DNA from 3 places in the Exiguobacterium sp. s7 genome. Region 2 is predicted to be linked to each of the others. Evidence: predicted binding sites of a transcription regulator. Region 2 holds the regulator's gene; each other region holds the start of a gene.
The links. The regulator Rex, encoded in region 2, represses fermentation and respiration genes when NADH is low (regulators of the CRP and FNR family bind a similar motif). The targets are predictions, from matches to a motif close to TTGTGAAATATTTCACAA.

Region 1 (10,035 bases), on a different contig from region 2:
GTCACGCCTGATGAAGCGGATCCGATTCTACAGATTGGTGCGTTCATCGAGCGCCATTATGCGGAAGAACTCAGCTTACAAGGGATGAGCGAGCGCTTTTACTTGAGCCGCGAATACATATCGCGTCGCTTCAAACAACAGTACGGCGTCAACTTATCCGAATATTTGCTGTCGATCCGGATGCTCGAGGCGAAACGTCTCCTTGAGACGAGTAGACAACGTATTTATGAAGTCGCCCAAGCGGTCGGCTTTTCGGATGATAAATATTTCCGGAAAGTCTTTAAAAAACAGGTTGGCATCACCCCGAATGAATATCGGGAGCAGTGTCACCGACTATCTTGAAGGAGGAATTTAATCATGAGTGTACACATTGGGGCAGAACCAGGACAAATCGCAGAAACGGTATTGTTACCGGGAGATCCGCTTCGCGCGAAGTATATCGCGGAAACGTTCCTTGAGGACGTCGAGTTATATAACGAGGTCCGCGGGATGTATGGCTTCACAGGAACATATAAAGGGAAACGCATTTCGGTTCAAGGGACAGGAATGGGCGTTCCATCGATGTCGATTTACGTGAACGAATTGATCATGTCATACGGCGCGAAAAACTTGATCCGTGTCGGTACGGCCGGTGGGATTCAAGAAGACGTTAAAGTACGTGACGTCGTCATCGCGATGAGCGCATCGAGTGAGATGGGTCAAAACCGTGTGCGTTTCAACGGGATGGACTATGCACCGACAGCGACGTTCGACCTCCTACATCGCGCTTATATGAACGCTGAAAAGGCCGGCATCCCGGTCAAAGTCGGTCAAATCTTCACAGCCGACCAATTCTATCAAGATGATTTCCACCATTTCAAGAAGTGGGCCGACTTCGGTTGCCTCGCCATCGAGATGGAGGCGGCAGGACTCTACACACTCGCTGCGAAACATAAAGTGAACGCGTTGACGATCCTTACGATCTCAGACCACTTGTTGACAGGAGAAGAGACGACATCCGAAGAACGTCAAACGACGTTTGACGAGATGATCCGTGTCGCACTCGATACAGCGGTCGAAGTCACGAACTGATGCAAATGCCCTACAAGCCACTGGTTTGTAGGGCATTTTTGTGTCCGTGCGCCTTCCCGTGTATACAAAGTGAAACCGGCAAGCTAGACTGAAGCTGAAACGAACAGTTCGAAAATCGGGCTGTACCAAGGAGTTGTGACTATGAACAAAGCATCTGCTTTTGTCATTTATAGTATCGTCTTTTTTGCTTTCTTTGATCTTTTTGCCCAGCTTCCGGTCATGAGCACGTTCGCGACATCGGTCGGTGCGACACCGTTCATCGCCGGACTCGTCATTGCCATTTATTCGTTGTCGAACACGTTCGGCAACATTTTATCGGGAATCTGGACTGACCGGATCGGTCCGATCGTCATCTTATTCGTCGGTCTCGGGCTATCGAGCCTCAGTCTATTGTCATACCATCTCGTCGACACATCGACGACGCTTCTCATCGTCCGCATCGTGCACGGGTTCGTCGCCGGCTTGATCGTACCGGCCGCGTTCACGTTGTCTGCCAATTTGACCGCAGCAAACCGTCAAGGGAAGAAAGTGGCATTGACCGGCAGTTTTGTCGGGTTGGCGGCCATCATCGGGCCAGCGTTCAGTGGGATCATGGCGAGTCGAACGACCGTCCCCGTCGTTTTCACATACGTCGCGTTTTATGGGGCGATGGTCGCATTACTCGCACTCATCTTTTTACGTCCGTCGAAACTGTCGCTCGGAACATCGAGCCGTCGAGAGGAAGGGAAATCACGGCTTGAACGTGACGTCGTGAAGGCGTATATCGGTGCCTTCCTTTTAATGTTCTCGCAAGGTGCGATCGCGTTCTTGCTACCACTTTATGTACAGTCGCTCGGCTATGACTCCCGCTTGAGCGGGACACTGCTTAGTACGTTCGGAATCATGGCGGTGCTCGTATTTGTGTTACCGACGAACCGTTTGTTCGATCAAATCGAACCAGCGAAACTTGCGGCACTCGGTGTCGGCATTCTTGGTGTGAGCCAACTGTTGATCGGCCGTGCCGAGACATCTAGTCTCTTATACGGGGTGCTCGCCTTGTACGGTGTCGGTTTCGCGATCTTATTCCCAGCCATCAACACGATGTTGATCAAAGCCACCAACCATGCCAACCGTGGCAAATCCTACGGATATTTTTATGCCTTCTTCTCGCTTGGGACGGTAACGGGCTCGGCTTTTTTAGGCTGGCTTTCCATCACGTTGACGCAAAAATTCACGGTGACCGGAGGCATCTTGCTCGCCGCCGGGTTGGTTCTCGTCATGATGCAACAAGCGAAAAAGCGGAACGTGCCCGTGAGATAAGGCAGACCGAGAGTGTGCGGAGCGAAGGTTCAAAATGGTCGATGGCCAAGAGAAAATGATAAGATGAAGCTAGCGCTATCATCTAAGGGAGGCAGATTTATGCTCGCACCAATCGAACAGTTGACCATCGAAGAGCTCATCCGTAAACAACGTCGCTTCTATCGGACACAAGCGACCAAATCGCTCGCATTCCGTCTCAGTATGCTGACGTTTTTAAAAGAATCGATTAAACATCATGAGGCCGAAATTCTCCAAGCGTTGGAGCAGGATTTGAACAAATCGGAACTCGACGCGTTCACGACGGAGATTGGTTTCGTCTACGATGAGATTACACGGACGACTCGTGAGTTGAAACGTTGGATGCGCCCGAAGCGAGTCCGCGGCGCTTCGATTCATCTCGGGACGAAAAGTGAGGTCATGTATGAACCTTATGGCACGGTACTGATTATCGCTCCATGGAACTACCCGTTTCAATTGGCGATGGCACCGCTCATCGGAGCGATTGCCGCAGGGAACACGGCCGTCGTGAAGCCTTCGGAATTGACACCGAACGTCGCCCAAATAATCACAAAAGTGCTCGAACGGGCGTTCACTGACCGCTACGTCGTCAGCGTCGAAGGAGATAAAGACGTGGCGACGGAACTGCTCGCAAAGAAGTGGGACCATATCTTCTTCACTGGGTCGACACCGGTCGGGAAAATTGTCATGGAGGCGGCGGCGAAACATTTGACGCCGGTCACGCTTGAGCTCGGCGGGAAATCGCCGGCCATCGTCCATGACGATGCCAATATCGAGATTGCGGCGAAACGGATCGCTTGGGGCAAATGGATGAACGCCGGGCAAACGTGCGTCGCTCCAGACTATGTCCTCGTCCATGAATCGAAACGAGAGGTATTCCTCGAAGCCATTAAACGTGAAGCGTTCACGATGTTCGGGAATGGCGTCGGGACGAAGCGGTTCACACGAATCGTCAATGAGACACACTTCGACCGTTTGATCGGATATTTGACGGAAGGCGACGTATTTTTCGGAGGTCAGACCGACCGAGATCAATTGAAGATCGCTCCGACTGTATTGACGGACATCGAAGAAGACGCAAACGTTATGAAGGATGAGATTTTTGGGCCGATTCTACCGGTACTCACGTATCGTCAACTCGACGAAGTGATTGATTTCGTCGCAGCGCGTCCACACCCGCTCGCGCTCTATTTGTTCACTGAGACGAAAGAGGTGGAGCAGAAGGTGATGAAGCATCTCACGTTTGGCGGAGGTTGTGTCAATGATGTCCTTATGCATTTGACGAACCCGAACCTGCCGTTCGGTGGCGTCGGTGAGAGCGGAATGGGCTCGTATCATGGTCGCTACAGCTTTGAGACGTTCAGCCATGCCAAATCGATTTTACGCAATACGACGAAATTTGATTTACCGGTTCGTTATCCGAACTTCAAAGGAGCCGAGAAGTTGATTCGACTCGTCTACCGATGATTGGATTAGACTGCAGAGAGCCTGCAGTCTTTTTTTTGTGAACGAAAAAATAAGACGATTGTTTGAAATGTCACATACTTTTATGAAAATGCCCCTTGCCCTCCTGTATAATAAAACCATATATCACGCACGAGGCCAGATTAGGCATGAGACCAGTGGAGGGAGCAGACAACATGACTATGAAATGTGGGACGACCCAACCGAACAGCTTCGTCTTCTCAGAAGAGACGAAACAGCTCTTATTCGAGATGATGACGTTTCAAGAATATTCAAAAGCGAGTATCGTTTGTTGGGAAGGAGAAAAATGCAGTAAGTTCTTTTATTTGAAGAGCGGTACCGTCAAATTCACGAAACTGACGAAAAAAGGGAGTTCGCTCATCATGTTCATATACGGCGCTGACGACTTCTTTGGAGAGTTCGACATCGACGATGTATTCCCGAGCTCCTACAGTATCGAGACGACCGAGGACAGTGTCATCGGCTGGATTTCAAAACAAGAAATGGACGAGCTCGTGCGTCAAGACGCGCAGCTGGCTACGGAGGTGTTGCGTTGGACTTCGATGATGCGCAAACAGTCCGAGATGAAGTTGCGTGACTTGTTGCTGTATGGGAAGCCAGGGGCGCTCGCCTCGACGTTGCTTCGCATGGCGGCAATGCACGGCGTAGAGGAGACAGAGGGGGTCACAGTTCCGAGACATCCGTCTGACGGCGAACTCGGACAATTGATCGGTGCACCTCGCGAAACGGTCAATCGAATGATGAACCAGTGGCGGAAAGAAGGCGTGTTAACGACGACTCCGACATCGATGGTGTTGCATGACATCGATTTCCTAAAAGAGCTATGTTACTGCGAAGGCTGTCCCGCCGGTATTTGTCGGCTTTGACTTGCCGTTCATAAGCATTGAAAAACGTGCGGCGTCACAACATGAGAACATGAACAGGTGATTGGACCGACTGATGTCGGAGCAATCGCCTTTTTGTATGCCTTTTTTCCAAATGTGAACTTTATGTGTGGAAACTACGCAAATTTGATGTGATTGTCACTTTTGAAGTGACAAATGTCACATATTAATCAGTGCCCCTTTTCATACAATGAAAGTGGAAATCAAAGGGAAAGGGGTCCTTCACGTGGAGAAAAACGATGGACAAGAACCGAACTTAAAAGGCACGTTCACATCGGTCATGATTGTCGCTGGCGTCATCATTGCCATGTGGTCGTCGGTCTTTTACTTATTTGTGACACGATAACGAGCAAGAGGAGGGAAGCACGATGCATATTCATAAACTTGAGAAGTATTGGTTAGTATTCGGCATTATTCTATTAGGCGTCTTTTTGACAGTGCTCGGTATCTCTGCGTTTGCTGCAGGGAATCAGCCGGCTTCGGACGCCGATTTGATCGACCCGGCAAAAGTGCATCAAACTGCACCGTTCGACAAACCAGGGCTTCATAAAATCGGTGACAACGAGTATGAGCTCGTCATGGTCGCCCAAGCGTTCACATTCACACCGGGCAATGTGGAAATCCCAAAAGGGGCGAAAGTCACGTTTCTCGTCACGTCACCGGACGTCGTCCACGGGTTCCAATTGACAGGGACACCGGTCAATATGATGGTCGTGCCAGGCCACATCAACTCGCTCACGTATACGTTCGAAGAAGCAGGCGAATTCTTGATTCTATGTAACGAATACTGTGGGACCGGACATCACATGATGTCGACAAAAATTAAGGTGGTGGACTAAATGAATGACGTAGCCTCAAAATTAAAACAGTGGGAAATGGAACGCGGCGTACCGGTACCAAGTATCGGTGTTAAAGAAGCGCGCCTCGCCTATGCCCATGTCGTCATTTCGGTCCTCGCCGTCCTGATCGGCGGTTTGGCAGGACTCATGCAGACGCTCATCCGAACGGGCGTCATCCCGGAAGTGTTCGGTTATTATCAACTCTTGACCGCGCACGGCATCATGCTCGGTCTCGTCTTCACGACAATGTTCATCATCGGTCTTCTTTACGCGCTCCTCGCTAAGTCGTTCGGACGTTTTGAGTCGTTCCCGACCCGGGTCGCGTGGCTCGGATTTTGGATGATCATCGCCGGTGCCGTGCTCGTCACGATCATGGTGCTCGCCAATAAAGCGACCGTGTTGTATACGTTTTACGCGCCGCTCATGGCCGACCCGATCTTCTATATCGGCCTCGTCTTGTTCGTCGTCGGCACATGGTTGTCTGCGTTCGCCATGTTCCGGATGTATGCGGACTACAAACGGGAGAACCCAGGTATTCACCCGCCGCTTCCGGCGTATATGAGTGTCATGACGATGCTATTGTGGGTCATCGCAACGCTCGGTGTTGCCGGAACGATTCTGTTCCAGCTGCTACCGCTCTCGCTCGGATGGAAAGATACGGTCGGGATTGAGTTATCACGGACGTTGTTCTGGTACTTCGGTCACCCCCTCGTCTATTTCTGGCTCATGCCAGCCTATATCGTCTGGTATACGGTCGTGCCGAAAGTCATCGGGGGGAAAATCTTCTCGGATGCGCTCGCCCGGATGGCGTTCCTGTTGTTCCTCTTGTTCTCGTTCCCGGTCGGTTTCCACCACCAGTTGACAGAGCCGGGGATTGAGCCGTTCTGGAAGTTCGTTCAAGTCATCTTGACGTTCCTCGTCGTCATCCCGTCGTTTATGACGGCGTTCTCGCTGTTTGCGACGTTCGAGCTGCGTGGTCGCGCACTCGGTGCCCGCGGGTTATTCGGTTGGGTCAAGAAAATGCCATATGGGGATGTCCGTTTCCTCGCGCCGTTCGTCGGCATGTTGTTCTTCATTCCAGCCGGAGCCGGCGGGATCATCAACGCATCGCACCAATTGAACGCGATGGTCCACAACACACTTTGGGTCACAGGTCACTTCCATATCACAGTCGGGACGGCCGTCGCCTTGACGTTCTTCGGAACGGCATATTGGCTCGTACCGGTATTGCGCGGTCGTACACTCACGAAAAAGATGAACCGACTCGGATTGATTCAAACGGGAACGTGGGCGTTTGGGATGTCAATCATGTCTTACGCAATGCACATCTCAGGACTCCAAGGTAACCCGCGTCGGACCGGACCGGCAACGTACTTCTCGGATGCGCTTACGCGCGAATGGATTCCATACCACATCGCCATGGCGATTGGCGGGACAATCCTCTTGATCTCGGTCCTCATCTTCGTTTACTCAATGTTCAACTTGTCGTTCCTCGCGCCGAAAGGGGAGGAAGAATTCCCGCTCGCTGAGACGGAAGAGGCAGCGATGGAGACGCCTCGTTTCTTTGAAAACTGGAAACTATGGATCACCGTCACGTTCGTCTTGATCGCGTTCGCTTATACGGTCCCGATTTGGCACTTGATTGAGAGTGCGCCACCGGGAGCGAAAGGCTGGGTGCTCTGGTAAACTGAAGTCAGCCCTGTAGTTTAGGGCTGGCTTTTTTTGTAGGAAGGGGATGAGGGGATGGACACTTTACGGGAAACCATTCGTCGAGAACACGCCAAGCATCCGCATGGCCGGCCGTTCATCGTCGCCATCGATGGATTGAGCGGAGCTGGGAAGACGACGCTTATTGATCAACTGCGCGGGACCTCACCGAAGGAAGTGATGCTACATATCGATGATTTTATCGTCGAGCGACATCGGCGTTACGAGACGGGACAATCGGAAGCGATGGAATATTATGCGCTCCAATGGGACGTCGACTTACTTGTCCAGACGTTGTTCGAACCGTTGCGGCAAGGGGAGACAACGCTGACGTTGCCGTACTATGCGCGCGACCGGGACGAAATCGTCATGCGAACGATCGAGATTGCTCCGAACGCACTTGTCTTGATCGAAGGAATTTTCTTATTGCGGGACGAGTGGCACCCTTATTTTGACTACGTCGTCTATCTCGACTGTCCGCGGGAGGTCCGGTATGAACGGGTCTTGAATCGGGATACGTATATCGGCGATTTGTCGGAGCGAATCGCCAAGTACGAGCGCCGGTACTGGCCCGGAGAAGTGCATTATTTGAAGACGGTCAACCCGAAAGCCAAAGCCAATCACATCGTTCAATCCAGTTGACGCATCCACTTATAGGAGGATGCGTTTTTATTTTGGAAAAAACTGTTGACTCCGTTAGTGTACTATGGTGATAATACAGTCAGGTAGTGTATTAGTCGCATCATACACTTAGAGAGGTGACAACATGATCATACAATTCAACACGAGAGCCCCGGTCTACATCCAAGTCGTCGACTACTTCAAAAAGAAAATGGCACTTGGCGAACTGAAAGCGGGCGAAGAGATGCCGTCGCGGCGCGAGCTAGCGAGCGAATTGAAAATTAACCCGAACACCGTCCAAAAGGCGTTCAAAGAAATGGAGGAACAACAATTGATTACGACCGAACGGAATCGCCCAAGCCGCGTGACGACGGATGAACATGTATTGAAACGGATCCGTACCGAACTCGTCGATGAGGCGGTCGCCGTCTTCGTCGAATCGATTCAAGAACTCGACGTCACGATGGATGAGCTCGTCGATAAAATCAAACGGCAATACGGGGAGGGGAATCTCGATGATCGAAGTATTGGGAGTTAAAAAACGTTACCGGAGAAAACAAGTTATCGAAGACGTGTCGTTCACGGCCCAAAAAGGAGAAATCACGTGCCTAATCGGCTTGAATGGGACCGGGAAGTCGACCATTCTCAAAGGGATCATGGGGCTGACGCCATTCGACCGGGGCACGGTGCTCGTCGACGGCAAACCGCTCGACTTGAATCGTGTCGCGTTCGTGCCGGATCACTCGACGTTCCCGCTCCATTTCACGATTGAACATTGCGAGGCGTTCATGCGCGACTTCTATCCGACCTTCGACGCGAAGTTGTTTGCGCGACTCGTCGACGAGTTCAAGCTGTTCCCAGAGGATAAGTTGAATGAACTCTCAAAAGGCACGCTCGCGAAAGTGAATTTGGCGCTCGGCATCGCCCAAGACCCGGACTATTTATTGCTCGACGAACCGTTCTCGGGCATCGACGTATTCTCGAAAGAACAAATCGTCGAGTTGTTCTCGAGTGACATCATGGAAGACCGCGGCGTCTTGATCACGACGCATGAGATTGAAGACATCGAATATTTGGTCGATAAGGCCGTCATGTTGAACAACGGTCGAATCGTCCGTGAGTTCGACGTTGAAGACGTCCGCTTCATTCACGGAAAGTCGATCGTCGATGTCATGAGAGAGGAGTTTGGGGCATGAACTTATTGAAACTAATCGGATGGGAAGTCGAACGGATGACGAAACCGTATCTCATCTTGATCACACTGCTCGTCGTCGTTCAGTTCGGTTGGCTCGGATTCTTTTTATGGAGCGAGACGAATATGTATGAAGAAATCCGTCGCACCGGGACACCGGATTATATCTTGACGTTCGCCAATTATCTCGGAGGCATGGCGTTTATTTTGTCAATCGGGGTAGCGGTGACGGCGATGATATTTTTCAGTTTTTGGATTTGGTATCGGGATTTCCAAGGTCGCGGCACGTTCATGATGCGCCTGCTGCTCATGCCGCAACAGCGGATGCTCGTCTTCGGTGCGAAGCTAGTGACGATGATGTTGATGATCCTTGGATTGTTCTCCGTCCAGTGGATTGCGCTCAAACTCCAGTACATAGCGTTTTCGAGTTGGTTTGACTCGCAAATGATTCCGATGCGTGGCTCCTTCGAACAGGCCATCGGCTACGATGGGGCGCTCTCAATCATGTATCCTGCTTCAATCGTCAACTTTATCATCCATCAAGTGCTGATTGTGATCATCATTTTATTCGTCTTCACATTCGTGTTGATTGAACGAAGTCTATGGCAACGGACAATGTGGTCGTCAATCATTGCGATGCTGATGCTTGGAACGTTGATTGTCGTTCCTATGACGGCACTTTTCTTCCTGGAGAACCGCTTGTTTATGGATGAGATGATGCTTGTGATTGGTCTCGGTCTGATGGCATGGATGATGGCAGCGGTGTGGATTAGTCGTCGTTACCTAATGAAGAAATTAAGTGTGTGAGGTGAGCGTATGAAACGAATGTGGAATGTGGTCGCACTCGGTGCGGTCGTCGTCATCGGTCTCGGGACGTTCGCTTTCGATATGCGGGACACGAAAGCGGAATGGGAGTTAG
Region 2 (10,035 bases):
TCGCGTTGCTGCTCCTTGTCGGCGCGCTGTTTCTTGACGATGACTTGTTTCGTCTCTTCGCGGGCGAGTCGGGCCAGTTCTTCAAGTTCTTCTTTCTTCTCGACGTAATACGAGTAATCGCCGAGGTATTCATCGATGCCGTTCGGTGTGATCTCTAAGACGCGCGTCGCGAGCCGGTCGATGAAGTAACGGTCGTGCGATACGAACAAGATTGTGCCCGGGTAGTCGACGAGGGCGTTCTCGAGGATCATCTTCGAGTCGAGGTCCAAGTGGTTCGTCGGCTCATCCAAGATGAGCAAGTTCGGTTGCTCGAGCTTCAGTTTCGCGAGCGTCAAGCGGGCCCGCTCTCCACCCGACAGTTCATGGACACGTTTCATGACGTCGTCACCGCTGAACAGGAACTGACCAAGCAGGCTGCGAACTTCTTGTTCGCGCATGAGCGGCCAGTCGTTCCAAATCTCGTCGATGACGCGGTTGGCATCCGACAAGTTCTGTTGTTCCTGGTCGTAGTAGCCGATCTCGACGCCTGTGCCGTAGCGGATGTCACCAGTGAGCGCCGGCTGTTGTTTCGTCAACACTTTCAAGAGCGTCGATTTACCGACCCCGTTCGGACCGACGAGGGCGACCGATTCGCCGCGTTGCAGTTGGAAGCGGAGATGCTGGGCGATCGGCTCCTCATAACCGATGGCGAGGTCGCTGCCGCTCAACACGTCATTCCCGCTTTGGCGTTTGATTGAGAACGAGAGGACGGCACTGCGCTCGTCACCATCCGGCACGTCCATCCGGTCGATCTTCTCAAGACGTTTGCGGACGCTCTGGGCGCGTTTCGTCGTCGTCGCCCGGGCGATGTTGCGTTGGATGAAGTCCTGCATCTTGGCGATTTCTTCTTGTTGGGATTCGAACTGCTTCTTCTCTTGCTCATAGATCGCGGCCTTCTGTTCGAGATACTTCGTATAGTTGCCGACGAAGCGACGGCTCCGGTGGCGTGACAGCTCATAGACGACCGAGACGACCCGGTCGAGGAAATAGCGGTCGTGGGAGACGATGAGGACAGCGCCTTTATAACCGCTCAAATACTTCTCGAGCCAACCGAGCGTCTCGATGTCCAAGTGGTTCGTCGGCTCATCCAAGATGAGCAGGTCTGGACTTTGAAGGAGCATCTTCGCCAGGGCGAGGCGGGTCCGTTGTCCACCGGAAAGCGTATCGATGCGGCGCTCGAAGTCGTCCGGATAGAAGCGCATCCCGTGAAGGACGGAGCGGATCGTCGCCTCGTATTGATAGCCGCCGCGGTCTTTGAACGTATGCTGTTCTTCATCGTAAGACGACAGCAGGCGCTCATAGGCGGCCGGGTCGTTCAAGATGCGCTCAGATCCCATGTCTTGTTCCATGCGGCGGAGCGTTTTTTCCTGTTCAATTAAGTCGGTGAAGACGGTAAGCATCTCGTTCCAAATCGTCTCGTTCGATTCAAGTCCTGAATCTTGGGCGAGATAGCCGATCGTCACGTCTTTCGGTTTCATGATATCGCCCGAGTCATAGTTGTATTCCCCGGCGATGACTTTGAGCAGTGTCGACTTGCCGGCGCCGTTCCGGCCGACGAGGGCGACGCGTTCGCCTTCTTGGATTTCGAGTTTGACGTTCTCTAAAATCGGCTCAACGCCGAATGATTTCGATAAGTTATTGACTTGCAGTAGGATCAAGTGAAAAAACCCCTTTCTCTCTATTTAGTATACTGTATTTTTTAGTCTTTTCAGGTATATTCGTTGAGTGGTTATGTGAATTCGTTTACAATCAAGGTGTATGAAATTAGATTCGTTTGAAACGCGTCGTAAAAAGGAGGCTCTTTCCGTTGAGTCAAAACGAACCAAAGATTCCGCAAGCGACAGCCAAACGGTTGCCACTATACTATCGGTTTATCCAAAGCCTGCATTCATCAGGAAAACAGCGTGTCTCTTCTGCTGAACTGAGTGAGGCGGTCAAGGTCGATTCGGCCACGATCCGTCGCGATTTCTCGTATTTCGGTGCGCTCGGTAAAAAGGGATATGGCTATAACGTACAGTATCTGTTAGACTTTTTCCGTAAGACACTGAATCAGGACGAGATTACGAACGTCGCCTTGGTCGGGGTTGGTCATCTCGGGACAGCTTTCGTCAACTATAACTTCCTTAAAAACAATAACACACATATCGTCGTCGGGTTCGACGCAGACGAGACAAAAGTCGGCACGACGATGTCCGGTGTCCCGATTCATCACGTCGATGAGATGGAACAGATTATGAAGCAAAACAAGATTGACGTCGCGATTTTGACGGTGCCGTCTGCCTATGCACAGCCTGTCGCGGATGACTTGGTCCGCTTCGGCATCAAAGGCATCTTGAACTTTACACCGGCCAGGCTTACTGTGCCGGATACGGTCCGCGTCCATCATATCGACTTGTCGATCGAACTCCAGTCGCTCATTTACTTTATGCAACACTATCCATCTGCTGAGGGGGTCCATCAATAATGGAATTACTATTATCGTCACTCGTCGTCGGTATTCCAGGCGGAGCAAGTCTGTTTGTCATCGCGATTATCGCGCTCATCATCTTCGGGCCGAAGAAATTGCCTGAGTTCGGCCGTGCCGCCGGACAGACGCTCCGTGAGTTCAAAAATGCCACGAGTGGCATGATGAACGAGCATGACGAGAAAGACAAGAAAGAAATTGAGAAGAAAGAGCAGTAAGCGATGAGCCATCAACCTGATCAAGAACGGGCACTGTCCGACCACTTGACAGAGCTGCGGAGACGACTGATGCTGTCGGCATTTGTCGTCTTTGCCTTCTTTTTGATTGCTTTGCCGAGTGTCAAATATGTGCTCGCCTATCTCCAGGCCGACCTCGTCGAACGAGGCCTTGAATTGAACGCCTTTGGGGTCGCGGACCCGCTCATGATTTACTTGAACTTGGCGCTCGTCATCGGGCTCGTCGCGGCTGGTCCGTTTCTACTGTATCAACTGTGGGCGTTTGTCGCACCTGGTCTGCATCCGAACGAGCGGAAAGCGACGCTCGCCTATATTCCGATCATCTTTATCTTGTTCCTCGTCGGTTTGGCGTTTGCCTACTATTGGTTGTTCCCGCTCGTCCTCGATATCTCGACGGACCTCGGGCAAGACCTTGGTCTGACGCAAATCATCGGGGCGTCGAACTACTTCACGTTCTTGCTGCAACTGACCATCCCATTCGGACTGTTATTCCAGTTACCGGTCGTGACGATGTTCTTGACGCGCATCGGTGTCGTGACGCCGTACTTCCTGTCATCGATCCGGAAGTACGCCTACTTCGCCTTGTTCGTTGTCGCGGCCTTTATCACGCCGCCGGATTTGACGTCGCACCTCATGGTGTCACTGCCGCTCTTCTTCTTGTATGAGATCAGTTTATCGATTTCACGCATCACGTACCGGGGTGTGCTCCGACGTGAGAAAGAGGCGATGGTGAAAGAACAAGTCGATTTGATGAAACAAATGAATGAGAAGTGAACACCATGTCATGCGACGTGGTGTTTTTTTGATTTTAGGGCTATTCAATTTTGAAAAAACAACTTAAAATTAGGAGGGTTAAATCAAAAAAATGGATTATTTTTGAAAGTTATGCATTCATAAACAGAAATGAGGAGAGTAATGAAGAAGTGGTTATGGAGCATGCTCGTGGTGCTCGTCATGATGGTAGCACCGGGAGTAGAAGTCCGAGCAGAGGATTATGCCAAACCGGAAATCATTCCGGCAGGAGAAGTCGTAGGAGATAGTGGATATGTGTGGCGTTCGGGAGATCCGGAGACGCTTATTCACATTCAGACCGGTGAGGAATATACGTTACCGATTCGTGTGTCTGCTGCTTACAATATGTATGCCATCGGAGACGGCCGATTTATGTTAAAAGGGTGGCCGGATTGGGTGATGTGGGATATACGTACGAATGTGGCGACGACATTCCCGATCGAAGCAGGAAGTGAGAATCGACTCGTCTCAACGAATGTAACAACAGGAATGATGTTATGGGCTGATGACGAAAAGTATATCATCACGTCGACGTCAGGTGATATTCTCGGATCGCTCACGAAAGGCAGCGATCCGGTATACAGTCTGCTCGATGATGGGAACGTCCTCGCGTTCGCCGACGGTCAAGTGACGAAGCGGACGGTGACAGGAGAAGTGCTTGAGACAATCAGTTCCTATTCAGGACAGGTGAGGTGGGCCCGTCACATGAAAGAAGCGAATCAATGGTTCGTGATCAAAAGTGATGACTCGGAGCACATGTTTATTTTCGATTTGGCGACGAAACGATGGATTGAGAAAGATGCGCCAAACATAAGTAATCTTACGTGGAAAGACGGCACCTACTACTTCATGACGCGAGAAATGTATACGACATTCTATGTCAGTTATAACGTCAGCACGAATGAGTGGAAAGAGGCACCGATTGATGACGCTGACATTCGACAACACGGTCCGTGGTACGTTTTTGGTATGAAGAAGACGGAAGTGTACACGCCGGAGTCTTTATGGAAAGCGCCATGGCAACTGAATGTCAATGTGCCGAAAACGACGAATCGCTATGAGGTAGGTCGTCCATATGACGTCAACGGAACGGCCACGCTCGTTGATGGTACGGCCTTACCGATTCCAGCGACTGAGCTGACGGCACGTTTAGCCTATCAAGACGACCCGTTCGTTTGGGAGCAAGGGAAACTGACGTTACAGACGAATGAGTCGTATGACATGATTTTTAAGTGGAACGATTTTGAGCGCCGGTTAGACTTATGGGCATCGAACTATGTGCCACTCACACTCGACCCGCCAACCGGTGTCTTAGGTCCGATTAGCGGGAAGACGACACCGAACACGCCGGTGTTTGTCAGTGTGACGAAAAACTTGTATCAATCGAACTCATCGGATTCATTGTTGAACTATCAATCGGCGACGATCCGATCGGATGAGTCGGGACGCTATACGTGGCAACCGGCGCGGTGGTTCACACCTGGATCGCGTGTGACTGTGAAAATCGGTAGTGGGTCAGGTGTTTACGCCGATCCGATTGAACTTCAGACGGTCAAAGAAAGTGACGATACTTCATCAAATGGTATCTCGGTTCTGACGAAAACGGTCACTTCAGGTGTCACATTGAAAACGACGCCGAACGCCGCAGTGGATGTGTTGATTCGCAGTGGGAAATACTACGAAATTTCGAATGAGCAGGCAGATGAAGACGGACTCATTTCGATTAAAGAGTTTAATACGATGCCTGTAGACATCGGAACAAAAGTCTACTTCAAGTTAAAAGAGGCACCCGCTTCAGCGTTCCGGCTCACGACCGTGGAGACAAGAGTGGAACCGCCTGTCTTTTCGTGGACTCGGACACCGTTAATGTATGACAAATCCATCAACATCACATCGAGTACCGATCAGGCCTATCGCATCTATCGAAACGGGACGCATGTGGCGACAACACGCGTCATGCCGTACACGTTCGAGACGCCATTAAAAGAAGGGGAAGTCATTCTCGTCACTCGTTCGAGCGGCGATGCGACGTACGAACTCACGAAGACCGTTCGTGCGTTCACTCCGACGCTCAGTGTGACGGACACGTTGATGACAAAGACACAAGCGACACTCTCAATCAAAAAGACGAGCACGGCGACAGTGCGCTTCTATGTAAATGACAAACTCGTCTCGGCCAAACGCCTATCGACGACACGTTACACCGTCCCCGCCAAACCGGGGGATCGTGTTCGCGTCAAAGCATCGGTCGGCTCGAAATCGCGTGACGTCTCGATTCAGTTGCCGAAAACGTCGCTGTCGACGCTCTCGATTAATGATGAGAAGTCACTCTGGGTCGGGTACGTGATCCCGAATAGCACGGTCACGTTGAAAAAAGGGTCGACGGTGCTCGCCACAGCAAAAGCGAGCAGCACCGGACGTGTGACGCTCCGCTTCACGCGGCAACCGGTCAATGCGACGCTCTCGTTGACGAGCCAAAGCGGGACGTTCCGACATGTGCAGACGGTGAAGGTGACGACTGGACCGACACCGACGCTCGTGACGACGATTCCATCAAGCACATCGAAGACACTGAAGGTGACATCGAACGTCGGGTACGGCACATTGACGCTCACGCGGGGGTCGACGGTGCTCGCGAAGAAGACGGTGACGTCGACGTCGACAACGCTCAGTTTCACCCCACAAAAGAAAGGAACGAAATTGACACTCCGTCTCGTGACGCCAAAAGGCCGAAGCGTGACGAAGACGATTTATGTTCGTTAACTGAGAAGCCATTCGCGATGATGCGGATGGCTTTTTTTAGAGATGGGGAACAGGGGGAGGACGTGATACGATGGAGCCAATCGAACATAGGTCAGGGGGAGAAGCGATGGCTTGGGAGTACTATGGGGATGAACTCATCATCATCGGCGTGTTGACGACAATTTTGTTGATTGCCGTGCTAAACTTTTTGAAATCGCGATTCAAGCGGAGACTCGTCTTCTCGTTAACGTTGCTTCTCGTGGGATACGTATCGTGTATCATCGGACTCGTCTTCGTCCGCGGTTGGGACGCGCTGGGCTGGATTTTGATTGGCTTCAGTCTGTATGTGATCGGTCTCCTCACCTATATCGGCGTCGTTATCTATCACTGGGTCAAAGGACGACGCACCACAAACTCATAAGTGAACCGTTCCGGTTGCGGGACGGTTTTTTTGTTGTCACACATGGAGTTCAAACTTTAGACATAATTACGTGAAAAAGTGAGCAAAGGGATTGTCAAACCTTCTTGTGAAATAGTACACTAAGTTCAGAAAGTAAATGTGATATTTATCACAAACACTAACTTGCCTAACACTCAAAGGAGAGACAACCATATGAAAATCGCAGTCATCGGATGTACACACGCAGGAACAGCAGCAGTCAAAGGATTACTCGCCAAGCACGACAATCTCGACATCACGGTGTATGAGCGCAACGACAACGTCAGCTTCCTCTCGTGTGGGATCGCCCTCCACGTCGGTGGTGTCGTCAAACGTGCGGAAGAGCTCTTCTACGCGTCACCGACCGAACTCGAAGAACTCGGCGCGACGATGCGCATGAAGCACGACGTGTTGAACATCGACACGGAAGCGAAGACGGTCCTTGCGAAAAACCTCGACACGGGAGAAGACGTCTATGACACGTTCGACCGTTTGATCGTCACAACTGGTTCATGGCCGATCGTCCCGACGCTCCCTGGCATCGAGATGACTGGGATTGAGCTCTGCAAAAACTATGGCCACGCCCAACGCATCATCGAGCGGGCGAAAGATGCGACGAACATCGCCGTCATCGGTGCCGGCTATATCGGTGTCGAGCTCGTCGAAGCGTTCGAAGTGTACGGTAAACACGTCACGTTCATCGATAGTGCCGACCGCATCTTGAACAAATATCTCGACAAATCGTTCACGGACCAACTCGAGGCAGACATGACGTCACGCGGCATCGACCTCGAGCTCGGCCAGACGGTCGAAGCGTTCCGAGGGACAGATGGAAACGTCACACACGTCGTGACCGATAAAGGTGAGTTTGAGGCCGACCTCGTCATCCTCTGTGTCGGCTTCCGCCCGAACACGGGACTCCTTCAAGGCCAAGTCGACATGCTCGGCAACGGCGCCATCATCGTCGACGAGTATATGCGCACGAGCAACCCGGACGTCTTCGCGGCTGGTGACAGCTGTGCCGTCTATTACAACCCGGCGCGCACACATGCCTACATCCCGCTCGCGACGAACGCCGTCCGCATGGGAACGCTCGTCGCTGAGAACTTGATTGCACCGCGTGTCCGTTATCAAGGGACGCAAGGAACGTCAGGTCTTCGCCTGTATGATTGGAATATCGCCTCGTCAGGTCTCACAGAAGAAGCGGCCGCCTTGTTCGGCCTCGACGTCGAGAGTGTCGTGATTGAAGATGCGTACCGTCCGGAGTTCATGCCGACGGCTGAACCGGTTCAGTTCAAACTCGTCTATGAAGTCGGCACGCATCGCGTCGTCGGTGGACAAGTCCTCTCAAAAGCGGACATGACGCAAGCGGTCAACACGTTGTCGCTCGCCATCCAAAACGAGATGACGGTCGAAGAGCTCGCCTATGTCGACTTCTTCTTCCAACCGCACTACAACAAGCCATGGCACTTCATCAACAGCGGGGCGCTCGCGGCGATGAAAGACAAAGTCAACGCATAAAAAAACTCGGGAGCCGCGGCTTCCGAGGTTTTTATAGATAGCGTGGAGCGTCCTTCATCGAGTTGGCGAGGATCATATAGATGAGAAAGTTCCCCGGTACGATCAGGAAGAGCAGACGAACGCCGAGCGGGGACAAGTCAAAGTATTCAGCGATGCCGCCGCAGACACCGAAGAGTGAGCGGTTCGTGGCAGATTTGCGAAGCGGACGGGACATAAGTGTAGCTCCTATCTCAGTTGTGATATGAAAATTTTACCATATAAACCTACTGGAAATGTATAGGTTCCACAGGTTTTTTTTCGTCTGAAGCCGGGGAAGGGGTAAGAGAAAGCTGATGTGTCACCTGGTCCTGTCAAAGGAGGAGCCAATATGGCCAAGAAGGAAAAACAACCGTACCATATCGTCACGTTCACGTTTCCAGAGGAGTCGATCTCGTATCAAGCATTCAGCAAGTTGAAGAAGTACCACGCCGAAGGACTCGTCGGGTTCGAACAACTCGTCGTCATCAAGCGTGAAGATAACGGGGCCTTCTCGTTCGAGGACGCCGTCCAACTGACGCCGACGAACAAGTCGACGAAAGGTGCCTTGATCGGGATGGCCGTCGGGATTCTCGGCGGACCGTTCGGGATTCTATTCGGCACGCTCACGGGAGGACTCATCGGAGGAACGAAAGATTTGAAACACGTCCAGAGCATTCAAGAGACGTTCAAGCGGACGGTCGGAAATATCGAGCCTGGACAGACCGGGGTGATGGCGATTGGGGAAGAGTTCGATCACTCGGTGCTCGATGGACTGGCGGCTGAACTTGGCGGCACGGTGACACGGACGGACGAAGAACTGTGAAGGGGAGTCGAACTATATGAAGATTGGTATTTTAGGGGCCGGAAAAGTCGGGCGGACGCTCGGACGCAAATTCGAGGACGTCGGCTATGACGTGTTGTACGGGACACGGTCAGAACGGGAAGGGACGATGTCGCTCCAAGAAGTGGCATCGAATGCGCAAATCTTGTTATTGACGACACCGTTCGCGGCGGCCGTCGATTTGATTCAATCGCTTCGGGACTTGGACGATAAGATCGTCATCGACGTGACGAATCCAATCGCCAAAGAGTTTGACGCGATCGAGCGACCGGAAGGGAAATCAGGGGCCGAGCATCTGCAGGAACTCGCACCGCACGTCCGCATCGTCAAGGCGTTCAACCAGACCGGCGTCGAGAACTTGGAGAATCCGAACATGTCGATGATGTTCATCGCCGGAGACGAGCAAGAATCGGTCCGGGCCGTCCAAGACCTTGCCTCGAAAATCGGCTTCGACGCCCATACGCTCCGTCACTTGAAGCTGGCGCGAGAGCTCGAGTCGCTCGCGTGGCTATGGATTCATTACGCGACGAAAGAACGGAAGCATCGGAACTTCGCGTTCTACTTGAAAGAGAATAGCTTCTAACAGAAAAGACGGTCACGCGTTGGCGTGACCGTCTGGTCGTTAAAAGGCAGCTTGACGCTCAGAGCGAGTCTTCAACGACTCGATTGTCTCGCGTTCGATGGCTTCGACTTCGCGCTGTTGCCAGCCTGGCATGAGGAACGCGTCGACGAGCGCCCAAATTCCAACGATGATAAACCCGAATACACCAATCAATACAACCGTAAGGGCGATTGATAGGATTGTTGTAGCAAGCATCGCGATAGCCGTCCCGGTCTTCTTGAAGTAGAAGCGGTGTGCGCCGAAACCGCCGAGGAAGAACCAAAGCAAGTACGCGACGACGAGATTGCGTTTCTTTTTCTCGACTTCGCTGTTGACGAGGAG
Region 3 (10,035 bases), on a different contig from region 2:
CGGCCGTATCGAGCACGTCCCGTACGTCCTCGACATCAAACCGCTCAAACAGATGGCCGAGCAGTTGATCGACATGCTCGAGCTCGCGACGCGCGCTTACCGGAAGGGTGAGGTCAGCCGGGTGCGTGAATTGAATGAGATGGATAAAGTCATCGATGATTTGAACTTACAGACAATCAAACAATACATGGGATTCGTTCCGAACATGACGGTTGGGACGAACGACGTGTATGAGTTTTCGAACATCGCCCGTTATTTAGAACGGATGGGTGATCATGTGACCAATTTCGGAGAACATCTCATTTTCCTTGAAAAAGGGAAACATTATGATTTAAATCAGTGATAAGAGTGGTAAAGAACAACAGACCAGTTGTTCTTTACTTTTTTTTGTGCAGGAATTCACGGATAAGGAGCGAATAGTAGAACACATGGATTTTTTTTAGGAAGGGAGCCACATATATATGGAAGAGAAAATCGTTTCCTTGAAACAACAAGGACTGACGTTAAAACAGATTGCAGAACAATTAGATATGCCAATCGGGAAAGTCCAATACGCTTGGCGTAAATGGCGTTCCCAACATGGGGAGCCGGCGAAGCCGGTAGCCGCACCAAAACGAAAGACTGAAGGGAAGAAAGCAATGACATCTAAATCGAAGCAAGTACCCGCCTCGTCTGTGAAGCAGGTCGCTTCGACACTGCAACACGAGGAGCCTGCCCAATCACCGCTTCTTGACAAAGGTCCAGAAGGGTTCTGGAAGCTCCCAGACCGCTACGATCAAGATTTGATGCATGCGGTCGTCCAATCACCGAACGCCGTTTACGTCTTCTGGGAAGTGTCGGACAGCATCAAAGAGACGCTCTCGATGCAATTTATGCGTCCATGGGAAGACTTGCCGAAAGCGTTCCGCATCCTTGACATCACATTGCTTGATTACGCGAGCGGGCATGCGAACCGGGCGTATACGTTCGAATTGCCGGAGATGACGAACAGTTGGTTCGTCCGTCCGCTCGACCCGAATACGACATACGTATTTGAGTTTGGGATTCGGACGATGGAAGGGGAGTTCCTGCCGTTGCTCGCATCCTCACCGATTGATACGCCACGGGCAGAGCCGGCCGGGCACGGTCGTTTCGCCGAACCGGTGCGACGCTGGCAATACGGGGAAGTCGAGGCTCCTGAACTACTCGACACGTTACCAAAATATTCCGCATATCGATTCGTGCGCTGAGGAGGATTTTTTAGATGAAACCAGGTTATTTTTCACTCGTCCTTCATGCCCACCTTCCGTACGTAAGACATGAAGAGAAACACCGCCTAGAAGAGAGATGGGTGTATGAAGCCATCTCCGAGACATATATCCCGATTCTTTGGCAAGTCGACCGTCTGCAAAAACCGCTCCATTGGACGGTCAGCATCTCACCGCCCGTCGTCGAGATGCTCGCCGACCCGCTCGTCCAGGACCGTTACGTGGAACATTTGGATGAGATGCTCGAATTGATTGAGATCGAGCTCGCCGAAGGACGGAGCGAACAGGAAGTTGAGACGCTCCATTTTTATCGCGGGCGCTACAACGATTTGAAAACAACGTTCCTGCATTGGGAAAAGAACTTGAACCATGCGTTCCGTACATATCGTGAGCAAGGGTTCATCGATATGGTCACGTGTACGGCGACGCACGGCTTCAACCCACACTTGTTCACTGAGCAGGCGGCTCGCGCTGAAATCCGGACGGGACTGAACTGTTTCGAACGTCATTACGGGTTCCGTCCGACCGGCATTTGGTTACCGGAATGCGCCTACACACCAGGTGTCGACCGTATCCTTTATGAAGAAGGGATTCGCTATACGTTCGTCGATGAGCACGCCTTGCTCGAAGCTGATCCGACGCCGGAGAAAGGCATTGGCGCTCCGGTCTACTCGCCACATGGCGTCGCCTTGTTCCCGCGTGACCAAATCATCTCCGGAAAAATCTGGAGCTCGATGATCGGGTATCCGGGCCATCCGGACTATCGCGAGTTTTATCGTGACCTCGCCTACGATCGCGACTGGGAGTATATTGAAAAGTTCATGCATCCGGAAGGAATTCGCTTCGATACGGGCTTGAAGATGCACCGCATCACGGGCGACTCGGATGAGAAAGACTATTATGTCCGCGCCTGGGCCGAACATCAAATCGACAACCACGCCCTCGATTTCGCACAGACGCTCGAAGGGCATCTCGAGGCCCACGGTGGACAGATGTTCCCGCCGTTCCTCGTGACGGCACCGTTCGATGCTGAGCTGTTCGGACACTGGTGGTTTGAAGGACCCGAGTTCCTCGGGAAAGTCGCCGAACGGCTCGAAGAGTTTGGCATCGAGACAATCACGCCAGCCTTGTTCCTCGAGCGTCACTTCCAAGACCTCGAGACGGTCCACGTATCGATGAACACGTGGGGACGTAAAGGGTACGGCGACGTCTGGATCAACGAACGCAACGAATGGATGCTACGTCACTTACACATGATGGAGACGCAACTCGTCAAAGACGTGGCCGACTATCGTCACAAGTCGCCACTCGTCGACCGGACACTGATCCAACTCATTCGCCATTACGTACTCGCTGTGTCGAGTGACTGGGCGTTTATCCTCGACGGGCAGACTACGGCCCAATATGCGGCAGAACGGTTCCGCGAGCATACGCGATTGTTCGCCGAGCTCGAGACGGCACTTTATCAAGACAAGCTATCAGACGAGTTGCTCGCTGAACATTATCGCGCGTATCCGTTCCTTGACGATGTGGACATCGACATCGACACGTTCTTGTCGCCACACGACTATTATGTGACTACGGAGCGTGGCCAAGAGGACGAGGCAATCCTCGTCTTGACGCCTGAATATACAGGCAACGTCGTCGGGGACCTCGGTCGTCGCGTCATCGACGAGGTCGAGGCACGAGCAGCGGACGGGGAGACAGTGTACGTCTTGACACCGTTCAAAGAAGGGTTGCCGGAATATGAACGCCACAACCGTGTTCACGTGTACCGCGTTCGCCTGACGAGCCCGTTCTTGGAGCATGTGATGAACCAAGTTGCGGCTCAAAACGTGGCCTACGTCAAACTTGCACATGAGCTTGTCTCGAAAGTCACCTTCAAAGCGATCCATCAATTCGATTGGATGACGATTACAGCGGCACGTTCACTTGCGAAAGCACTACACGTTCCGTTATACTCAACTATGTTGTCATTTGAAACGACTCGCAATCCGCATGGACACGGCGGACTGTTCGACGCAATCCATCGAATCGAGAGCAGCATCCTCGCTGAAGCCGATACGGTCTTTATTTGCGAACAACTGTCGACCGAGGAAGTCGGAATGCGCTATCCGATTGGCGATAACGTAAAAACCTGCCTGCCGCTCGATGCTTCGCCATACGGGCAGAAACGTTTGAAAAAGAACACGAAATAACCTTGCTTTTTCAAATAAAACTTGGTAGGATAATTGAGTATGCTTAGACTGTAAAGCAAAAGCACTTGATACAACATCAGTAAGATGGGAGTGAAAGAAATGCGCGTTAAAATCACACTAGCTTGCACAGAAACAGGCGATCGCACGTACATCACGAAGAAAAACAAACGTAACAACCCAGAGCGCCTCGAATTGCGCAAATACAACCCACGTCTCCGTCGTCACACGCTTTACCGCGAAGTGAAATAATGAGACTGGCCGTCACTCATGTGGCGGCCTTTTTTTGAACAAGGGGGAATTGAAGTGATTGAAAAGAAACTACTCCGGCAAAACGTACATCGTCAAATCCGTGAACTCGACGACCGACCGGACCGGGACCGCGTCATCATACATACATTGACCGAACTGAAAGCGTGGCGAGAGGCAGACACGGTGGCCGTCACGCTCGCCCTCGATTTAGAGATTGATACGTTGCCACTCATTCGCTTAGCTTGGCAGGCAGGAAAATCGGTGTTCGTGCCGAAAGTTACAAAACAGGGACTTACGTTCCATGAAATTCATTCGTTCGAAGACCTTGAGCCGGGCGTCATGGGTATTTTAGAGCCGACGACGGCCGCGACGACGCGGACGATTGACGTCTGTATCGTCCCGGGACGTGTCTTTGACCGGTCCGGGTATCGGATTGGCTGGGGTGGGGGGTATTACGACCGTTTTATAGCGACGTATGAAGGTGTCACCATCTCGTTGGCCTATGACGTCCAACTGCTCGATGACATCCCGGTCGAGCCACACGACATTCCTGTCGAATTTATCGTGACGGAAAGGGAAACGGTTCTATGCTCGCCATCTTTCTCGTAACTTGTCTGGTAGCCTTCGCCGGCTATCGTCTGCGCTCACTGACCCGTTCTGGGGCTGTCTTGACGGTCGTGACGGGTACGGTCATTGGGTACGGATTTGGTTGGTTCGGGCTCTATTTGCTCGGTGTCTTCTTTTCGACGTCATCGCTCGCCTCGAAATACCGTTCCCGCGACAAAGAGCCTGTCGATGAAATCGTTGAAAAATCGGGACCTCGTGACTTCGCTCAAGTGCTCGCCAACGGTGGTATCGGGATGGCGACGGCGCTCGGCATGTTGCTTACACCGAACGATGCCTGGTTATTCGCGTACATCGCTTCGATTGCGGCGGCGACGAGCGACACATGGGGCTCCGAGTTCGGGGTGCTCGCCAAACAAAAACCGCGCTCCATTTTGACGTTCCGCGAAGTGGAACCGGGAACGAGTGGCGGGGTGTCTCCGTTCGGGACGTTCATGTCGGTCGCGGGGGCAACGGTCATTATCGTCGCTTCGTTGCCATTTATCGATATCAGCTTACGGTTCGCCGGCTTGTTGATTGTTCTCGGGTTGACCGGAAGCGTTGTCGACACTCTCCTTGGGGCGACGGTTCAACGCAAGTTTCGTTGTCGTGTATGCGGTAAGCTGACCGAGAAGAAAGTCCATCATCACGAGCCGACGACTTACGTTTCAGGCTGGCGCTTTCTCGGCAATGACGCCGTCAACTTTTTGGCGATCGCCTCGGCGGCGGCGATTAGTTTCCTCTTGCTGCGATGAGGGTAGTACAGGCAGTGAAGATGTTTCAAATGAATGTGAATATTGTCACAATATTGCCAAACTGAAAACGGTTTCCCTTGTAGTGAGTATTTGTGAATGATGTTACAATCTTTATGTAACAGACAAAACAAAAACATGAAACAGATTGTTCGAAGGGTGGAGAATCAATATGGAAACATTAAATCATGCTAAAGTAACACGCGTCGCGCTCGTCGGGGCCGGAGCGGTCGGTGCCAGCTTTGCTTACCAATTGACGACAGCTAGTCTCTGTGAGGAACTTGTGATCATCGATATCAACAAATCGAAAGCTGAAGGGGAAGCAATGGACTTGAATCACGGTGTCTCGTTCGCCTCTTCACCGATGCGCGTCTGGGCAGGAGACTACACAGACTGTGGTGCAGCAGATATCGTCGTCATCACTGCCGGCGCACCGCAAAAACCAGGTGAAACACGTCTCGACCTCGTCGAAAAGAACGCCAAAATCATGAAGTCGATGATTGGGGACATCATGGCATCTGGTTTTGATGGCATCATCATCATCGCCTCAAACCCGGTCGACATCATGACCCACTTGGCTTGGAAATATTCAGGATTACCGAAGCATCGGGTGTTCGGTTCAGGAACGGTACTCGATACGTCACGTCTTCGCTACATGCTCGGTGATTACTTCAACGTCGATCCACGTAACTGCCACGCTTACATTATGGGCGAGCATGGTGACACAGAGTTCGCGGCATGGAGCAACGCCCGTATTTACGGAAAATCGGTCGAACAGTTGCTTGAAGAGAATGACGAGTACACATGGGAAGACCTCGAAGATATCTACGTCAACGTTCGTGACGCAGCCTACCATATCATCGAACGTAAAGGGGCGACGTACTACGCCATCGGTCTTGGTCTCCTTCGTCTTGTCAAAGCCGTGCTTCGCAACGAGAACACGTTATTGACGGTCGGCGCGCACTTGGACGGTGAGTACGGTTTGAACGACATCCACATCGGGGTACCAGCGATCATCAACCGTCAAGGTGTCCGTCAAGTCGTGGAAATCGAGTTATCAGAAGAAGAAAAACAAAAGATGCATCATTCGGCAGAAGTGCTCTTGAAAACGATGCAACCTGTCTTATAAAACCGAGCAATCCTTCGCTCATCACCGTAGCCGGCTAACGCCGCTACGGTTTTTTTGTCATCCGCTCTTCTCGACACGTTGCATAGAGGCTCTCTTTTGTCGCCAGCTATAATTTCCTTTAAAATAAAAGTATAGAAGGAGGTGACCATCGATGTCAGAGCCAGCTTGTTTTTGGGAAGACGTATATCGTGCCGTCGAAGCAGGAGGACGCATCGAGGGCGTCTTAGAGCCGTCGCGGGCACTTTTATTGTTCGACACGAAAGCGGGGGACGTCTATCACCTCTACATACGGACGGACAAAGCCTGGGCGAACCATGTCGGCATGGACGTCGAGGCGGTCATGAACTCGTTTCGATTGGCCCGCATCGGTCGTGAGAAGTTACACGTCCACATTTACGGCGATCCGCTTGTCGATGAGGAGCGCCTATCGTCCCTCACGTTCCCGATTGCGGCGAAAGTGAAGCTCGGCATGAGACCGTGTGGGCAAACAGAAGAGTCGTACCGACCACGGGCTGTCGCGCTCGATCAACAACGGAAGAACGAACTAAAGCAACGGTTCTCCTTCGGGAAACCACAATTCGTCTATGGACTCATGTTCGTGACGTTTCTTGTCATGTGGTTCGCCGAATCGATCGGGTCGACGCTCGACCCGAATACGCTCATCCGCTTCGGGGCGAAAGTGAATCCACTCATCGACGAAGGGGAATGGTGGCGCCTGGTCACACCGATGTTTCTCCATATCGGCTGGTTCCATTTCGCAATCAATATGTTCGCGCTTTGGTCGCTCGGTCCGCTCGTTGAACGGATGTACGGTTCGTCACGCTTCGTCACCATTTATTTGTTAGCCGGCGTCATCGCCACAGTCGCCTCTTACGCGTTCAGTGAAGCCATATCGGCCGGGGCCTCGGGGGCGCTGTTCGGGCTCGTCGGGGCACTCCTCTATTTTGGCCTCCGAGACCGTTCCTTATTTATGAAGACGCTCGGTCCGCCGCTGTTTATTATGTTAGGATTAAACGTAGGACTCGCTTTCGTCCTTGGCGCTAGTTTGGACCATTCCGCACATGCGGGGGGGCTGGTCGGGGGCTTTCTGATGGCGGGAGTGGTCGGCTTGCCGGATGAGCATACGAAGAAGCGCCGCCTGTTGTTTGCGGTGATCGTACTCGTGGCATCTGGAGCGTTATTCTGGTTCGGCTATAATCGATGACAAAGGAGTAAGGATATGATTAATACGTTGAAGCAACTGGTTGAAATTCCGAGTCCGTCCGGCATGACGGATGAGGCGATCGGCTTCGTGGAGCAAGAACTCACGAATCTCGGCGTCGCCACGAAACGCTTGAATAAAGGAGCGCTCCTGGCGACGTTTGACGGGAAATCGAATCGGGCGCGCCTGTTGACGGCTCACGTCGACACGCTCGGGGCGATGGTGAAAGAGATTTTGCCGAGTGGCCGTCTACGGTTGACACAAGTCGGCGGCTACGCCTGGACCGCCATTGAAGGGGAGAACTGTTTGGTCCATGCGGAGGCGGGTGAACCTGTCGAAGGAACGATTCTTATCCATCAATCAAGCGTCCATGTGTATAAAGACACGAACAGTGCCGAACGGACGGCATCAAATATCGAGGTACGACTGGACGCTGACGTTCATTCGGCTGAAGACGTGCGTGCCCTAGGCATCGAGGTCGGGGACTTTGTCTCGTTCGATCCACGCTTTCGCCAGACGAACGCGGGCTATATCAAATCTCGACACCTCGACGATAAGGCGTCCGTCGCCATTTTGCTCGACTTGGCAAAAGACCTCGTCGGCGCCGACTTGCCACATCCGGTCCATTACTTGATCTCCAACTATGAGGAGGTCGGGTTCGGGGGCAACGCCGGGATCCCGGAAGCGGTGACCGAATATATCGCCGTCGATATGGGAGCGCTCGGGGACGGCCAGCACTCGGACGAATATACGGTTTCAATCTGCGCAAAAGATTCATCAGGTCCGTACGATCTTGGATTACGCCGTCAGTTCACCGCGTTGTGCCGGGAACACGGTATCGCCCATAAAGTCGATATTTATCCGTATTATGGATCCGATGCCTCGGCAGCAATCAGTGCCGGCTACGATGTACGCCATGCACTCCTCGGACCAGGCATTGAGTCGAGCCATAGCTATGAGCGGACGCATACAAAATCGCTCGAAGCGACACGGGAACTGCTCTATCGTTATGTGCTCACGACGATGGGAGACGGACGATGAGAAATTTTTATGATGTCCAACAATTCTTGAAATCATTCGGGACGATCATTTATATCGGCGAACGCGATGCCGAGATTGGCCTCATGATGATGGAACTCGACGAGTTGCATGCCGGCGGGATGATTGAACAACGAGAGTATGACACGGCTAAGATCATTTTGACGCATGAATTGAAAAATTCAATAGATTGACAGAAAAACCCCTAGTGCAAAGGTTTGCACTAGGGGTTTAATAGTGTAAACTATGGGATGAAAGCGATTTAATCGAGATGAGGAGTGGAACAGATGAAGTGGTTATTAGGAATCGACATTGGTGGGACGACGGTGAAAATGGCCGTCTTAGATATGAACGGGATCATTTCTGACAAATGGGAGATCACGACGGACATTCGAGAAAACGGGGTACATATTCCGACTGATATCGCTGCTTCATTCGAGGCTTATCTAGAAAAATCGGGCAAAGCGAAAGAGGAGTTCGCCGGTGCGGGAATCGGGGCACCTGGATTCATCAACTTCTCCGAGGGTGTCGTCGAATACTCGCCGAACATCGGTTGGAAAAACTTTGCGCTCGTCAGCGAGTTTGAGAAAGCCGTGGGATTGCCGGCCGTCCTAGAGAACGACGCGAACGCCGCCGCACTCGGTGAGATGTGGAAAGGTGCCGGTGAAGGCGCGTCAGAACTCCTTGCCATTACACTCGGCACGGGCGTCGGTGGCGGTGTCATCACGAATGGGAACATCGTCCACGGGGCTGCAGGGATGGCTGGGGAGATTGGTCACATCACTGTTGAACGTGACGAGTCGAAAGGCGTGATGTGCGGTTGCGGACGCAAAGGTTGCATCGAGACGATCGCTTCGGCGACAGGTGTCGCCCGCTTGGCACTCCAAAAACGAAAAAATCGGACGACGTCGTTGAACGAGTTGAAAGAAGTGACGGCACGTGACGTGTTTGAAGCGTTCAAGGCGAACGATCCCGTCGCCACAGAAGTCGTCGAAGAGATGACCGAATATCTCGGCCTAACGATTTCAAATATCGCCAACACGTTGAATCCAAAGATGATCGTCATCGGTGGAGGGGTCTCGAAAGCGCGTGAAGCGCTCCTTGAACCGCTCGATGAGCAGTTCAAACGGTTCGCGCTTGAACGCGTCTACGCCTCGACCACGTTCAAAATTGCAGAACTCGAGAACGACGCCGGTGTCATCGGGTGTGCTTGGCTCGCCCGCAAACATTTCTTGCCAACCCGTGTCTAATAATTGTCCATGCACGCCTGCGTCTTGACGCAGGCGTGTTTTTCATATGGAACGGGTATGGGATAATGTAAAATTTGCAATGACAGAGTTGATTTTTTGTTAAAAAAGGGGTAAGATTTGGACTTGATACAGGACTGTTATCGTACGTGAAATGGATAACAAGCCAATTGAACTTATAAAAAAATAGGGGGAGCGAGTTCGTTTGATCTCGTCGCCCGTTGAACAGAGGAGGAGGCCGTCAGATGAAGTCATCTCAGAGCTTTTCGAAGCTTACTATGCGACTGAATGATACGGTCCGCGCTTCGTTTCAAGAATATCGGTTATTTTGGATTTTCACGCTATTACTTTGGACGAAGACGTACGTAGTT

Region 1: a site for Rex is predicted at 4,905-4,922, ahead of KNP79_RS10940 (cytochrome c oxidase subunit 2A). Genes of this name have one in related genera too.
Region 3: a site for Rex is predicted at 5,086-5,103, ahead of KNP79_RS04000 (L-lactate dehydrogenase). Genes of this name have one in related genera too.

Annotation. Positions count from the first base shown of each region.
Region 1 covers NZ_JACSLO010000008.1:43,302-53,336, forward strand. The annotation lists gene KNP79_RS10915 (response regulator transcription factor) at 1-342, shown strand, start outside; gene deoD (purine-nucleoside phosphorylase) at 358-1,071, shown strand; gene KNP79_RS10925 (MFS transporter) at 1,213-2,370, shown strand; gene KNP79_RS10930 (aldehyde dehydrogenase) at 2,470-3,855, shown strand; gene KNP79_RS10935 (Crp/Fnr family transcriptional regulator) at 4,029-4,739, shown strand; gene KNP79_RS10940 (cytochrome c oxidase subunit 2A) at 4,984-5,103, shown strand; gene KNP79_RS10945 (cytochrome c oxidase subunit II) at 5,126-5,596, shown strand; gene KNP79_RS10950 (b(o/a)3-type cytochrome-c oxidase subunit 1) at 5,597-7,282, shown strand; gene KNP79_RS10955 (kinase) at 7,340-7,945, shown strand; gene KNP79_RS10960 (GntR family transcriptional regulator) at 8,070-8,462, shown strand; gene KNP79_RS10965 (ATP-binding cassette domain-containing protein) at 8,440-9,120, shown strand; gene KNP79_RS10970 (hypothetical protein) at 9,117-9,923, shown strand; gene KNP79_RS10975 (hypothetical protein) at 9,933-10,035, shown strand, end outside.
Region 2 covers NZ_JACSLO010000020.1:8,264-18,298, forward strand. The annotation lists gene KNP79_RS14860 (ABC-F family ATP-binding cassette domain-containing protein) at 1-1,697, opposite strand, end outside; gene KNP79_RS14865 (redox-sensing transcriptional repressor Rex) at 1,847-2,503, shown strand; gene KNP79_RS14870 (twin-arginine translocase TatA/TatE family subunit) at 2,503-2,721, shown strand; gene tatC (twin-arginine translocase subunit TatC) at 2,725-3,513, shown strand; gene KNP79_RS14880 (hypothetical protein) at 3,655-6,294, shown strand; gene KNP79_RS14885 (YesK family protein) at 6,401-6,694, shown strand; gene KNP79_RS14890 (FAD-dependent oxidoreductase) at 6,887-8,233, shown strand; gene KNP79_RS14895 (PspC domain-containing protein) at 8,265-8,447, opposite strand; gene KNP79_RS14900 (hypothetical protein) at 8,601-9,074, shown strand; gene KNP79_RS14905 (NADPH-dependent F420 reductase) at 9,091-9,675, shown strand; gene KNP79_RS14910 (TM2 domain-containing protein) at 9,715-10,035, opposite strand, start outside.
Region 3 covers NZ_JACSLO010000002.1:284,352-294,386, forward strand. The annotation lists gene phoU (phosphate signaling complex protein PhoU) at 1-343, shown strand, start outside; gene KNP79_RS03975 (DUF4912 domain-containing protein) at 462-1,229, shown strand; gene KNP79_RS03980 (1,4-alpha-glucan branching protein domain-containing protein) at 1,244-3,445, shown strand; gene rpmG (50S ribosomal protein L33) at 3,530-3,694, shown strand; gene KNP79_RS03990 (5-formyltetrahydrofolate cyclo-ligase) at 3,749-4,303, shown strand; gene KNP79_RS03995 (DUF92 domain-containing protein) at 4,282-5,052, shown strand; gene KNP79_RS04000 (L-lactate dehydrogenase) at 5,222-6,178, shown strand; gene KNP79_RS04005 (rhomboid family intramembrane serine protease) at 6,330-7,382, shown strand; gene KNP79_RS04010 (M42 family metallopeptidase) at 7,398-8,420, shown strand; gene KNP79_RS04015 (YqgQ family protein) at 8,417-8,611, shown strand; gene KNP79_RS04020 (ROK family glucokinase) at 8,705-9,667, shown strand; gene KNP79_RS04025 (LTA synthase family protein) at 9,910-10,035, shown strand, end outside.